Linked DNA regions of Salipiger sp. CCB-MM3. The main gene of each other region encodes a partner of the protein of the gene in region 3 in a complex. Links are inferred from orthologs where the notes say so. Each region holds a gene or a part of one and is shown on either strand. Other genes may lie near its edges.

The links.
Region 1: the proteins of accD (region 3) and accB are in contact, whole or in part, in a solved structure (PDB 8UXZ), measured with the Escherichia coli proteins. The link is inferred for Salipiger sp. CCB-MM3 from one-to-one orthologs.
Region 2: the proteins of accD (region 3) and accC are in contact, whole or in part, in a solved structure (PDB 8UXZ), measured with the Escherichia coli proteins. The link is inferred for Salipiger sp. CCB-MM3 from one-to-one orthologs.

Annotation. Positions count from the first base shown.
Region 1 is NZ_CP014595.1:782,381-785,148, reverse strand. It holds accB (acetyl-CoA carboxylase biotin carboxyl carrier protein), read right to left. Parts: upstream 1,748-2,768; coding sequence 1,253-1,747; downstream 1-1,252. Other genes in the region: AYJ57_RS03785 (hypothetical protein), read right to left, coding at 1,939-2,601; accC (acetyl-CoA carboxylase biotin carboxylase subunit), read right to left, coding at 1-1,243. UniProt on the Escherichia coli protein: This protein is a component of the acetyl coenzyme A carboxylase complex; first, biotin carboxylase catalyzes the carboxylation of the carrier protein and then the transcarboxylase transfers the carboxyl group to form malonyl-CoA.
Region 2 is NZ_CP014595.1:783,144-786,081, reverse strand. It holds accC (acetyl-CoA carboxylase biotin carboxylase subunit), read right to left. Parts: upstream 2,177-2,938; coding sequence 824-2,176; downstream 1-823. Other genes in the region: AYJ57_RS03785 (hypothetical protein), read right to left, coding at 2,872-2,938; accB (acetyl-CoA carboxylase biotin carboxyl carrier protein), read right to left, coding at 2,186-2,680; aat (leucyl/phenylalanyl-tRNA--protein transferase), read right to left, coding at 122-757; AYJ57_RS03805 (DUF2155 domain-containing protein), read left to right, coding at 1-158. UniProt on the Escherichia coli protein: This protein is a component of the acetyl coenzyme A carboxylase complex; first, biotin carboxylase catalyzes the carboxylation of the carrier protein and then the transcarboxylase transfers the carboxyl group to form malonyl-CoA.
Region 3 is NZ_CP014595.1:1,413,395-1,421,168, forward strand. The notes cover bases 5,022-7,774. They hold accD (acetyl-CoA carboxylase, carboxyltransferase subunit beta), read left to right. Parts: upstream 5,022-5,797; coding sequence 5,798-6,751; downstream 6,752-7,774. Other genes in these bases: AYJ57_RS06940 (CPBP family intramembrane glutamic endopeptidase), read left to right, coding at 5,022-5,666; AYJ57_RS06950 (bifunctional folylpolyglutamate synthase/dihydrofolate synthase), read left to right, coding at 6,796-7,774. Outside these bases: modC (molybdenum ABC transporter ATP-binding protein), read left to right, coding at 1-886; AYJ57_RS06915 (GntR family transcriptional regulator), read left to right, coding at 933-1,631; AYJ57_RS06920 (DMT family transporter), read right to left, coding at 1,643-2,557; AYJ57_RS06925 (hypothetical protein), read right to left, coding at 2,666-3,040; AYJ57_RS06930 (DUF6478 family protein), read right to left, coding at 3,054-3,830; AYJ57_RS06935 (dihydroxy-acid dehydratase), read right to left, coding at 3,943-4,503; more of AYJ57_RS06940, read left to right, coding at 4,779-5,021.

The DNA.
Region 1 (2,768 bases), 640 kb from region 3 along the record:
TGTCCACGCCATCGACGATCAGCTCGCCAAGCGCCCGGTCAAGGCGCGACAGTGCCTCTTTGCGGTCGCGGCCATGCACGATCAGCTTGCCGATGAGGCTGTCGTAATAGGGCGGGATCGAGTAGCCCTGATAGAGCGCGCTGTCCATGCGCACGCCCAGACCGCCCGGCGCGTGATACTGGGTGATCTTGCCGGGGCAGGGCGCGAAGGTGGGCAGACGCTCGGCGTTGATCCGCACCTCGATGGCGTGGCCGTTGATCTCGAGCTCTTCTTGCGTGAACGACAGGTCCATGCCGGAGGCGACGCGGATTTGCTCGCGCACGAGGTCGACACCAAAGATCGCCTCGGTTACCGGGTGCTCCACCTGAAGTCGGGTGTTCATCTCGATGAAGTAGAATTCGCCATCTTCGTAGAGGAACTCGATGGTGCCCGCGCCGGTGTAGTTGATCTTGGCCACGGCATCCGCGCAGACCTTGCCGATGCGCGCGCGCTCTTCGGGGGTGATGCAGGGGCCGGGCGCCTCTTCAAAGACCTTCTGGTGGCGGCGCTGCAGCGAGCAGTCGCGCTCGCCGAGGTGAACCGCCTTGCCCTTGCCGTCGCCAAAGACCTGAATCTCGATGTGGCGCGGCTTCTGCAGGTACTTCTCGATATAGACCTCGTCGTTGCCGAAGGCGGCTTTGCCCTCTGCACGCGCGGTCTGGAAGGCGCGCTCCATCTCAGCCTCGTTGAGCGCGACCTTCATGCCGCGCCCGCCGCCGCCGGCGGTGGCCTTGATGATCACCGGATAGCCGATGTCGCGGCCCACCTGCTTGGCGGTCTCGAGATCGGGGACGCCGCCGTCCGAGCCGGGCACGCAGGGCACGCCGAGCGCCTTCATCGTGTCCTTGGCGGTGATCTTGTCGCCCATCACCCGGATGTGCTCGGCGGTGGGGCCGATGAAGGTGAGGTCATGATCCTCGACCATCTGCACGAAGCGGGCGTTTTCCGACAGGAAGCCGTAGCCGGGGTGGATCGCCTGCGCGCCGGTCACTTCGCAGGCCGAGATGATCGCGGGCGGCGACAGGTAGCTGTCGGTCGAGGAGGCAGGGCCGATGCAGATGGTTTCATCGGCCATGCGCACGTGCATGGCGTCGGAATCCGCGGTCGAGTGCACAGCCACAGAGGCGATGCCCATCTCGCGGCAGGCGCGGATCACGCGGAGCGCGATCTCGCCACGGTTGGCGATGAGAATTTTATCGAACATGGCAGCCTCTTACTCGAGGATGACCAGCGGGGCGCCGTATTCGACCGGGGCGCCGTCCTCGACGAGGATGCGCTTGACGGTGCCCGCGCGCGGAGCGGGGATGTGGTTCATGGTCTTCATCGCTTCGACGATGATCAGCGTGTCGCCCTCTTTGACCTGTGTTCCGACCGAGATGAAGGCCGGCGCGCCGGGCTCGGGCTGCATGTAGACGGTGCCGACCATCGGCGAGGTGACGGCGCCGGGATGCGCGGCCGGATCCTCGGGCGCGGCCTCGGCAGCGGCGGGGGCGGCTGCGGCGGCCGGTGCGGCCGCGGGAGCTGCGGCGGGAACGGCGACCGGGGCGGCCACCGGCGCCTGCGGCAGGGCGCGGCTGACGCGGACGTTCAGGCTGTCCTCTTCGCCATATTCACGCTTGACCTGCAGTTCGGTCAGATCGTTTTCGCGCAGAAGCTCTGCCAGGGCCTTGATGAAGGCCACGTCCGCTTCATGGTTATCTTTGCTCATGCGGTCCTCGCCGGTGTTATGCTGGTCCCGGTCTCTGCGGGGCCTGATGATTTCGCGCTTATAGGCCATGCTTTGGCGCATGAAAAGCGAGGCGAGGCGGGAAAACCGGCCATGACGGCCGGCAAATGACGGGTTCGCGATCTTCGCTGCGGTGCGTGAGCTGAGCCGACGCTCAACCTCTGGCGTCGCGACTAAGCCATACTCTCGGCTGGCGTGTGGGGTGCAGTGCCGTGCGAATCAGCGCCGTAGCCGGTGGTCGGCCCGGCGGTGCCGTTTGTTCCCTCGGACCCCGAGGGGCTGGGACGGGCAGGCGCGGATCGCTCGGCGGTTTTGTCGGGCACAGCGGGCAGACGTTCGGGCCGCGGCGGGGCTTTGGCTACGGTGCTCTCGTGCGTGGCGGGTGCGGTAAACGAGGGCGGCTCGGAGATCGCCGATGCGCCGCGCCCCGGTTCGCCTGAAGGGATCGAAGGCTCTTGCGCCCCTGCACCCCCGCGAGGGTTTGAGCCCGCCGCGAACTTCGGCTGCGGCAGGTCGGGCCGCACCTCGGTTTCTGCGTCGGTCTCTCGCTGAGTGGCGCCCTTGGACGCCTTCGCGCTGCGCTCCGGTTCCGCAGGCTCTCGGCTTACGGTCCCCTCTGCGAGCGCCTTGCCGTGCAATTCCTTCAGCAGCGCCTCGGCCTGTTCCTCGAGCAGGGCCGTAATGCGCAGTTGCATGATCGAGGGCGGCGCGACATGGCTGGAGGGATCGGGCATTCCCGTCAGGCTGCGCCAGAAGCTGGCGGGCGGCTGGCCGTCGGCGCCATATTCGCCGCCCTGATCCGTGTCGGTGGTCGATTGCTCTTTGACCGGTTGCACCTTGGTCTCCTCGGCCGTTCTGACCGGGGCGCCGGGCAAGCCGAGGGGATGCCCGGTGGCCAGAGGTGCCACCACTTGGGGAACACCGGTGAACTGCATCGAAATGCTCCGTCTGCTGTCGGTCCCCACGGCCCTAGATTAGCACAGCGCAGGGCGCACGGCAGCAG
Region 2 (2,938 bases), 640 kb from region 3 along the record:
GGGATCGGGCGGGCGACGCTTTTGCTTTCCTGACCATCCGTGAAGCGGGCAAGCCCGATCCGGCCTTTCGCGGCTGGATGATCGCCTCGTCGCCTGCGCTCAATCCGATGGATCACCAGCGTTACGACGTCTGGGTGCTGCGCTGCACCACCTCCTGACCTGACGCGGCCAGTGGTGTTCCGGCTAGATCGGGCGCTACCTCCAAGGCCATGGCAAGCTGCGCCCGGTACTGGTGCCGCGGGATTTCCACCGCGCCCAGAGAGGCGAGATGCGTGGTCAGGAACTGCGTGTCGAAAAGCGTGAAGCCCGCACGGCGCAACAGGTCAATGAGCCACGCCAGCGCGATCTTGGAGCCATCCCGGCGCCGCGAGAACATCGACTCGCCGCAGAAGGCGCCGCCGATCTCGAGCCCGTAGACCCCGCCCACAAGTTCCCCCTCCATCCAGACCTCGATCGAATGCGCGATGCCGCGGCGGTGCAGCTCGGTGAACAGCGCGCGGATTTCCGAGTTGATCCACGTCTCGCGCCGGTCGGCGCAGGCGTCGATCACCCCCTCGAAATCGCGGTCGAAGGTGACCTCGTAGTCATCCTTGCGCAAACGCCGCGCAAGGCTGCGCGAGATGCGGAAGCCTTTCATCGGGATCACGCCCCGCTGGCGCGGATCGACCCAGAAAATCTCGGGGTCGTCGCGATGCTCGGCCATGGGGAAGATGCCTGCGCGATAGGCCTGCATCAGGATCTCGGGTGTCAGAGTCATGCGGCCCCTCCCCAAAGCTGGGAAGGGGCCGCAAAATGGTGTGCGTCCGCTCTTCTCACGTGCGGGTCAGGCGTCGGCCAGCTTGCTGGCCAGCCACTTCTCGAGCCAGTGGATCGAGTAGTTGCCGGTGAGGATATCCTCTTCCTGCAGCAGCGCTGAGAACAGCGGCAACGTGGTGTCCACGCCATCGACGATCAGCTCGCCAAGCGCCCGGTCAAGGCGCGACAGTGCCTCTTTGCGGTCGCGGCCATGCACGATCAGCTTGCCGATGAGGCTGTCGTAATAGGGCGGGATCGAGTAGCCCTGATAGAGCGCGCTGTCCATGCGCACGCCCAGACCGCCCGGCGCGTGATACTGGGTGATCTTGCCGGGGCAGGGCGCGAAGGTGGGCAGACGCTCGGCGTTGATCCGCACCTCGATGGCGTGGCCGTTGATCTCGAGCTCTTCTTGCGTGAACGACAGGTCCATGCCGGAGGCGACGCGGATTTGCTCGCGCACGAGGTCGACACCAAAGATCGCCTCGGTTACCGGGTGCTCCACCTGAAGTCGGGTGTTCATCTCGATGAAGTAGAATTCGCCATCTTCGTAGAGGAACTCGATGGTGCCCGCGCCGGTGTAGTTGATCTTGGCCACGGCATCCGCGCAGACCTTGCCGATGCGCGCGCGCTCTTCGGGGGTGATGCAGGGGCCGGGCGCCTCTTCAAAGACCTTCTGGTGGCGGCGCTGCAGCGAGCAGTCGCGCTCGCCGAGGTGAACCGCCTTGCCCTTGCCGTCGCCAAAGACCTGAATCTCGATGTGGCGCGGCTTCTGCAGGTACTTCTCGATATAGACCTCGTCGTTGCCGAAGGCGGCTTTGCCCTCTGCACGCGCGGTCTGGAAGGCGCGCTCCATCTCAGCCTCGTTGAGCGCGACCTTCATGCCGCGCCCGCCGCCGCCGGCGGTGGCCTTGATGATCACCGGATAGCCGATGTCGCGGCCCACCTGCTTGGCGGTCTCGAGATCGGGGACGCCGCCGTCCGAGCCGGGCACGCAGGGCACGCCGAGCGCCTTCATCGTGTCCTTGGCGGTGATCTTGTCGCCCATCACCCGGATGTGCTCGGCGGTGGGGCCGATGAAGGTGAGGTCATGATCCTCGACCATCTGCACGAAGCGGGCGTTTTCCGACAGGAAGCCGTAGCCGGGGTGGATCGCCTGCGCGCCGGTCACTTCGCAGGCCGAGATGATCGCGGGCGGCGACAGGTAGCTGTCGGTCGAGGAGGCAGGGCCGATGCAGATGGTTTCATCGGCCATGCGCACGTGCATGGCGTCGGAATCCGCGGTCGAGTGCACAGCCACAGAGGCGATGCCCATCTCGCGGCAGGCGCGGATCACGCGGAGCGCGATCTCGCCACGGTTGGCGATGAGAATTTTATCGAACATGGCAGCCTCTTACTCGAGGATGACCAGCGGGGCGCCGTATTCGACCGGGGCGCCGTCCTCGACGAGGATGCGCTTGACGGTGCCCGCGCGCGGAGCGGGGATGTGGTTCATGGTCTTCATCGCTTCGACGATGATCAGCGTGTCGCCCTCTTTGACCTGTGTTCCGACCGAGATGAAGGCCGGCGCGCCGGGCTCGGGCTGCATGTAGACGGTGCCGACCATCGGCGAGGTGACGGCGCCGGGATGCGCGGCCGGATCCTCGGGCGCGGCCTCGGCAGCGGCGGGGGCGGCTGCGGCGGCCGGTGCGGCCGCGGGAGCTGCGGCGGGAACGGCGACCGGGGCGGCCACCGGCGCCTGCGGCAGGGCGCGGCTGACGCGGACGTTCAGGCTGTCCTCTTCGCCATATTCACGCTTGACCTGCAGTTCGGTCAGATCGTTTTCGCGCAGAAGCTCTGCCAGGGCCTTGATGAAGGCCACGTCCGCTTCATGGTTATCTTTGCTCATGCGGTCCTCGCCGGTGTTATGCTGGTCCCGGTCTCTGCGGGGCCTGATGATTTCGCGCTTATAGGCCATGCTTTGGCGCATGAAAAGCGAGGCGAGGCGGGAAAACCGGCCATGACGGCCGGCAAATGACGGGTTCGCGATCTTCGCTGCGGTGCGTGAGCTGAGCCGACGCTCAACCTCTGGCGTCGCGACTAAGCCATACTCTCGGCTGGCGTGTGGGGTGCAGTGCCGTGCGAATCAGCGCCGTAGCCGGTGGTC
Region 3 (7,774 bases):
CCGCCGCATCGGTTACGTGTTTCAGGAAGGGCGGCTGTTTCCGCATCTCACGGTGCGGCAGAACCTGCGCTACGGCCAGTGGTTCGCGCCGCGGGGCGCCTCCCCGGCCAGCTTCGACACCGTGGTCGAGATGCTAGGCATCGGGCCGCTGCTGTCGCGCCGCCCCGGCGCGCTCTCGGGCGGTGAGAAGCAGCGCGTCGCGATCGGACGCGCCCTGCTGTCAGCGCCGCGCATGATCCTTGCCGACGAGCCGCTGGCCTCGCTCGACGAGGCCCGCAAATCCGAGATCCTGCCCTATTTCGAGCGGCTGCGCGACGCCGCGTCGGTGCCCATCCTTTTCGTCAGCCATTCCGCCGCCGAAGTCGCACGGCTCGCCACCACCGTCGTGGCGCTGGAAAAGGGCCGGGTGACGCGGCAGGGCCCCGCCGCCGAGGTGCTGGGCGATCCGGCGGTCACCCCGCTCGGCGCGCGGGCCGCTGGCGCGCTGCTCACCGCCCATGTGGCCTGTCACCACGAGGACGGGCTGACCGAACTGCGCGCGGGCGACACGCCGCTGCTGATCCCGCGCCTTGGTGCCGCGCCGGGCACGCGGGTGCGGGTGCGCATCGCGGCGCATGAGGTGATCCTGTCCCGACAGCGCCCAGAGGGCCTTTCGGCGCTCAATATCGTCAGCGGCCGGGTGCATGAGATCCGTTCGGGCGACGGGCCGGGCATGATGGTCTCGCTCGACACCGGCGCCGGACGCATCCTTGCCCGGATCACCCGCCGCTCTGCCGAAGCGCTCGGTCTGGCGCCGGGTGTACCCTGCCACGCGGTGATGAAAAGCGTCGCCGTCGCGCCCGAAGACATCGGCGGTCCGGCGCGAAAGCGAACGCCATTGTCGTAATCCATCCCTCGGGTTAGCATTCACCTGTGTAAAAGGTGATTTTGTAATGATGGATTTCCGGGAGGAGTTCTCCCCGGCCCCCGCGTGCGATCTTTCACCCGCGCATGAGTTGGTCCGGGCCCTGCGGGATGCGATCTCGCGAAATCGGTTCAGCCCCGGTTTGCGGCTGAACCTGACCGAGCTTGCCGAGACCACCAGTTTTTCACGTGAATCAATCGAAGCCGCGGCGCTGCTGCTAGAGGACGAAGGGCTTGTAGCCCGCCTTACGGCGACCGACGTCAAAGTGCGGGCGATTTCGGAAATCCACGCACGCAACGCCCATTTCCTGCGCGAGCAGACCGAGGTCGCGATCCTGCGCCGGGTCGCCGAGATCGCCGACACGGCGCTGCTGACCGACCTGCGCGAGCAGATCATGCGGCAGAAGCTGGTCAGTGCCCGCGGGCCGCAGGACCTGCTGCGCCTCGACGACCGGTTTCACCTGACGCTGTGCGAGGCCGCTGGCTATGGCAGTCTCTGGCCGCAACTGGAGCGCTGGAAGCGCTGCACAGATCGGGTGCATTTCACCATGGGCACCTATGATTCCTCTCCCGAGGCCGCGATCGAACAGCATGCCGCCATCGTCGATTGCCTCGCCATGCGGGACGGCGACGGCGCGGCGGCGGCGATGCGCTACCATCTGCAGCAGGCGAAGCGGCTCTTGGCGGAGTTTCTGCACGACGAGACCAAGCGGCCTGACCCCACTTAAGCCGCACTTACCTAGCCCTGTGGCGTCATCCCCGGGCGCGCCTTGAAACGCTTCAGCCCAAGCGCGCGCTCGCGCAGGATGATGGCGATGCCCGAGGCGATCACCACCGCCGAGCCAAGCAGCATCAGCGGCGTCGGCATCTCGCCAAAGACCACGTACCCGATGAGAATGGCAAAGAGGATCGACGCATAGTCGAACGGCGCCAGAAGCGCCGCCTCGGCGCCCTTATAGGCCGAGGTCAGGCAGATCTGCGCCACCCCGCCCAACAGCCCCGCGCCGATCAGCATGGCCGCCTCGGTCGGGCTTGGCATCACCCAGCCAAACGGCAGGGTCAGCAGCGACAGCCCCGTCGCGGTCAGCGAGAAATAGAACACGATGGCCGAGGTCTGTTCGCTCTGCACCATGCGGCGGATGTGGATCTGCACCAGCGCCCGCAGCACCGCCGCGGTCATCACAAAGCCGATCCCCCAAAGCACCGCCGGGCTCACCTCAGAGACGGTCAGCAGCGGCGCCATGACGATGGTCACGCCCAGCAAGCCGATAAGAACCGCCGAGGTGCGGAAAAGCCGGATCTTCTCGCCCAGAAGCAGCGCCGCGAAAAGCACGGTGAGCGGCGATGCGGCATAGCCGAGCGCAGTCACTTCGGGCAGCGGCAACAGCCCCAGCGCGGCGAAGGTACAGCCCATGGCGCCGACGCCGACAATGCCGCGCAGGAAATGCGCCATTGGGCTCGCGACCCGCAGCCCCGAGCCAAGATCTCCGCGCCACATCAGCCAGCCGAGGATCACCGGAATGGCGAAGAACGAGCGGAAGAACACCGCTTCGCCCGTGGGCACCTGCTCCGAGGCGGCCTTGATAAGTGCGGACATGATGACAAAGAGCACCACGGAGGTGAGTTTCAGCGCAATGCCGCGCAAGGGGGACATGAAGGACTCCGCGGCGACGCGCCGAAAGAATAAAATCCTGCGCAGACTGGCCACTGGCGCCCGGAAGGTCAACCTGCGGACGGGCCCGCAGACCCGTTTAGTACGGTCTTATCCACCGGTCTCGAGGCAATGGCGCCGGAACGCCCGCTTGAGCATGTCGAGTTCTGCCCGCAACAGCGACATCTCGGCCCGGAAGTCGCTGCCCAGAGCCTCGCCGGCGATCAGCGTGAAACTGTCGAGCATCTGGTCCGAGCCTGTTTCGCGGATCATGAAGGTCTGCACCCCGTCGCCCACCGCTTCGACCGGCACCGGCACATCCAGCGCCCATTGTCCGGGCGCGCCCATGGCGGCCAGCGTCACACCGCGCACCGCCGCCCCTTCGAGAGTGACCGAAATCTCGGGCTGGCCGTCCGCCGGACCGCTCAGCAGCCCCTGCCATATCCCCTCGCGAAAGCGCGTCTTGGTCAGCGTGTAGTCACTCATCTGCATCCCCGGCTCATAGTTCCGCCCGCGGGCGTCGGCTGAAGGTGAGGTCCCGCAGGATCACCTCGTTCATCTCCGGCCCTTCGAAGATCAGGTCAAGCCACATGGCATCGACCCGCTTCTCGTTCAGCCGCGTATAGGCAAGGTCGAACTCGACGTTGATCTCTTCGGCGTTCAGCGGCAGTTCCCGCACGACCTGCTCGGTGTTCGGCCCGTGACGGATGTTCAGCCGTGCAAAAAGCTCCAGCGGCTTTTCCATCTCGGCGATGGTCTCAACCCGGAGCAGATGCCGCCGGGTGAGCCCCTCGCAGGCCTCTTGCGGCAGGGTCACCGCCAGCGACAGATATGAGCCACGAAAGCGGAACACGTCGAGCCGCAGCCCGTAGGGCGCAAGATCGGATTCGCGCAGGTTGCGGATCTGGCGCAGCGTGATCTCTGAACGCGGACAATCGTGAAACAGCGTCGCCTCTTCGCCAAGCGGTGCCTTGCCGGGCACCGAGGCGATGCCGGGCTGCGGCAGCGGGCCGCGCCAAAGCTCGGGCCGCCATGCCCAGTCGGCATCCGCCGGGCGCGGAAAGCTCTGATTGCCGATCAGCGGCAGCGCCAGCCGTTCCTCGGCCACGTAAAGCAGCCTGTCGAGTTGCTGGCGCAGGCGGCGGGCCGCGCCGCGCAGGTTGCGCAATTCGGAAAGCGGCGTGTCCGGCGCGGCGGCGGCGGCCCGTGTCCAGCGGCGCAGAACGATCGCCTGCAGCGCGCGGCGCGCCAAGCGGCTGCTGGTCTTCTCGCTCATCTGCCCTGTCCCATAGCGTCGCGTCTCCTTGGCCCCGGTGCCGGGGCAACTGCCCGCGTTGTTATGGCAAATCCCGAAGATCGAATAAACGGGGGCGCTGCGCGTGACCGGCTCAGCGTTGCGCGGTCGCCTCGGGGCTGAGCGCGGCGATCCGGGCGCGCACGGCCCGCAACATCCCCGCGCCGTCCGAACCAGCCAAGGCGCTGCCCTTCGGCGCATAAAGCGCGAGGATCACCAGGCGACCGTTCTGATGGAAAGCCCCGCGCCAGTAACGCGGATCACCCGCGTCGAGCATCCGGTTGCCGCCTGCCGCAAGATGCACCAGCGACAGACCGTCCCGCACGCCGCCACCAGAAATCTCTGACTGGCCCGCCTCGGCGGCCATGACCTCGGGCGATGGCAGGCGGCGCCCGGCGCCCGCCGGGCCGATGGTCACCGTCAGCATCATCGGCTCGACCACCGCGCCTTCGCCGCCGCTCAGGATCTGGCACGAGGCAAGCAGCGCAAAGCCCTGCCCTGCCCGCCGCTCGAGCGTGACCGGGTCGATGCAATAGCCTTCGGGCCCCGCAACAACGATGGCGCCGCCCTCGAACTGCGCCTGCCGGAGCGGCGTCGGCGGGGTGCCGAGCTGCCCTTCGCAGGCAGCCAGAAGACCCGCCGCCAATATCAGCACAGAGGATCGCCAGCGCCGGGCGCGGGGTTTTGCGGGGCTCAAAATCATCCCCTTGGGTTAGCGAAGCCCCTGCGAGTGCACAAGAATGAAAGCCCGGAGTTCACCTTCACGTCACGCGCCCGGGAATTGACAGAATCCGCCGCGCGCTGGAAACTTGGCAAAAATCGGACAACCAAAGTGTTTCGCTCGACCATTTTTCCAATCAGAGCCGCGATATTGGGCTCGCTCACCGACAATGACGCGCCGCGGCATAGATCGCGGCACGGGTCACAGCGATGAGCTATCGCCCCTTCGTCATGCTGACCGCTACCGCCCGCCGCCCCGAGCTTTGGCGTCTTGCCCTTGGGATTTGCGTCGCGATCGCGGTGAGCTTTGTGCTGGGCCAGATGCTCTTTGCCATCGTCACGCTTTTCCTGCCGCCGGGCAGCGACAGCGCGCTGGCCGATGCGATCCGCCGCGCCGATGCGCCAGCGGGAATGCTTTTGCTGCTGGCCTCGATGGTCACCATGGGCGTCGGGGCAATCGCCGCGGCGCGGGCGCTGCACGGGCGCAGCGCGATCACTCTTATCGGCCCGCCGCCCGTGGCGCTTCATCAGTTCATCCGTGTCGGGCTGGCGGCGGGCGCGGCGGCGCTGGTCGCGGCGGCGGTCACCATCTGGGCACAGAGCACGCCATTGAACCCGGGGCTCGCGCCGCTGCGCTGGCTGGCGCTGCTGCCGCTGACGCTTCCGGCGATCCTGTTGCAGACCGCCAGCGAGGAATTGTTCTTTCGCGGCTACCTGCAAACCCAGCTTGCCGCGCGGCTGCCGCAGCCTTGGGTCTGGCTCTGCCTACCTTCGGCGCTTTTCGCGCTGGGGCACTACGCGCCCGGAACCTATGGCAGCGCGGCGATCTATGTGGCGCTCTGGGCCTTTCTCTTTGGCCTTGCCGCCGCCGATCTGACGGCGCGCTCGGGCACGCTGGGTCCGGCGATGGCGCTGCATTTTGCCAACAATCTTGTGGCACTGGCGCTGGTTGCGCCCGAAGGGCAGATGTCGGGCCTTGCGCTGATGCGCTGGCCGTTTGCGCTGGATGACACCGCGATGCTGATGCGGATGCTGCCGCTTGATCTGATCACCCTGCTGATCACCTGGCTTGCGGCGCGGTTGGCGCTGCGCCGCTGAAGCCCCGGCTCCCCCCGACCAGCGTGGAAAGCAGGCCGTGATTGCATTTCCCTTGCCGCTTGCTTAAGTCAGCGCCAACCCAAAGCCCCTGACGCCGCAGGGCACGCTCGGAAAACAAGGGCAGCACCGCAATGAACTGGATCACCAACTACGTCCGTCCCCGGATCAACTCGATCTTCTCGCGCCGCGAGGTCCCCGACAATCTGTGGACCAAATGCGATTCCTGCGGGACGATGCTGTTTCACCGCGAGGTGACGGACAATCTCGGCGTCTGCACCAACTGCAGCCACCACATGAACATCACCCCGCGCGCGCGCTTCGACGCGCTGTTCGATGGCGGTGTGTTCAACGAGGTCGCCGTGCCCGAGCCGATCGCCGATCCGCTGCAGTTCCGTGATCAGAAGAAATACCCCGACCGGATGAAGGCCGCACAGCGCTCGACCGGCGAGAAGGACGCGATGCTTGTCGCCTCCGGCGAGATCAACCGTACCCCGGTGGTGGCCTGCGCGCAGGACTTCACTTTCATGGGCGGCTCCATGGGCATGTATGTCGGCAACGCCATCGTCGCCGCAGCCGAGGAAGCGGTGAAGCTCAAGCGCCCGCTGATCCTGTTCTCTGCCGCCGGTGGCGCGCGGATGCAGGAAGGCATCCTGTCGCTGATGCAGATGCCGCGCTCGACCGTGGCGATCCAGATGCTGCGCGAGGCGGGCCTGCCTTATATCGTCGTGCTGACCCATCCGACCACAGGCGGCGTCACCGCCTCTTACGCGATGCTGGGCGACGTGCAGATCTCCGAGCCGGGCGCATTGATCTGCTTCGCCGGTCCGCGGGTGATCGAGCAGACCATCCGTGAAAAGCTGCCCGAGGGCTTCCAGCGCGCCGAGTACCTGCTCGAGCACGGCATGCTCGACCGGGTGACCGACCGCCGCGAACTGCGCGGCGAGCTGACCACCATCCTGCGCATGCTGATGGGCATGCCGCCCGCCGTCGCGGGTGATCTGCCCTCGCCCGCTGCCGACGCGCCTGCCGAAGCCGCGCCCAAGGCAGAGGCCAAAGCTGACAAGAAGAAGAAATCCGCCAAGTGACCAGCGTGAGCAGCGCCGCCAGTTCCGACGCCATCCTCGACCGGATGATGTCGCTGCATCCCAAGATCATCGACCTCACGCTCGACCGCGTCTGGCGGCTGCTCGAGGCGCTGGACCATCCCGAGCGCGCCCTGCCTCCGGTGATCCACCTTGCCGGAACCAACGGCAAGGGCTCCACGCAGGCGATGATCCGCGCCGGGCTGGAGGCGCAGGGCAAGCGCGTGCACGCCTATGTCTCGCCGCATCTCGTGCGGTTCCACGAGCGTATCCGGCTGGCGGGTGAGTTGATCTCCGAAGACGCGCTGAGCGCCGTGCTCGACGAATGCTGGGAGAAGAACCAGCGCGCGCAGATCACCTATTTCGAGATCACCACTTGCGCCGCGCTGCTGGCATTCGCCCGCACGCCCGCGGATTACACGCTGCTGGAGACCGGCCTTGGCGGGCGGCTCGACGCCACCAATGTGGTGGAAAAGCCCGCGCTGACGATCCTCACGCCGATCTCGCTCGACCACCAGCAGTACCTCGGCGAGACCCTTGCCGAGATCGCCGGTGAGAAAGCCGGTATCCTCAAGCGCGGCGTGCCCTGCGTCGTCGGCCCGCAGCCCGAGGAAGCGATGGAGGTGATCGAGGCCCGCGCCGCAAAGCTCGGCGTGCCGCTGCTGGCGCACGGCCAGCACTGGCATGTGACCGAGGAACGCGGGCGGCTGGTCTATCAGGACGAGACCGGTCTTCTGGACCTGCCGCTGCCGAACCTGCCCGGACGCCATCAGCTGGCCAACGCCGGCGCGGCGCTGGCGGCACTGCGCCACCTCGGGTTCGGCGAAGAGGCCTGCGAGGCCGCCGTCACCTCGGCGGATTGGCCCGCGCGAATGCAGCGCCTCACCCATGGCCCGCTGCTGAAAGCGGCACCACTGGCCGAGCTCTGGCTCGACGGCGGGCACAACCCGGCGGCTGGCGAGGCTCTGGCCGAGCACCTGACGCGGATGCCGCGGCGGCCCACGCATCTGATCTGCGGCATGCTGA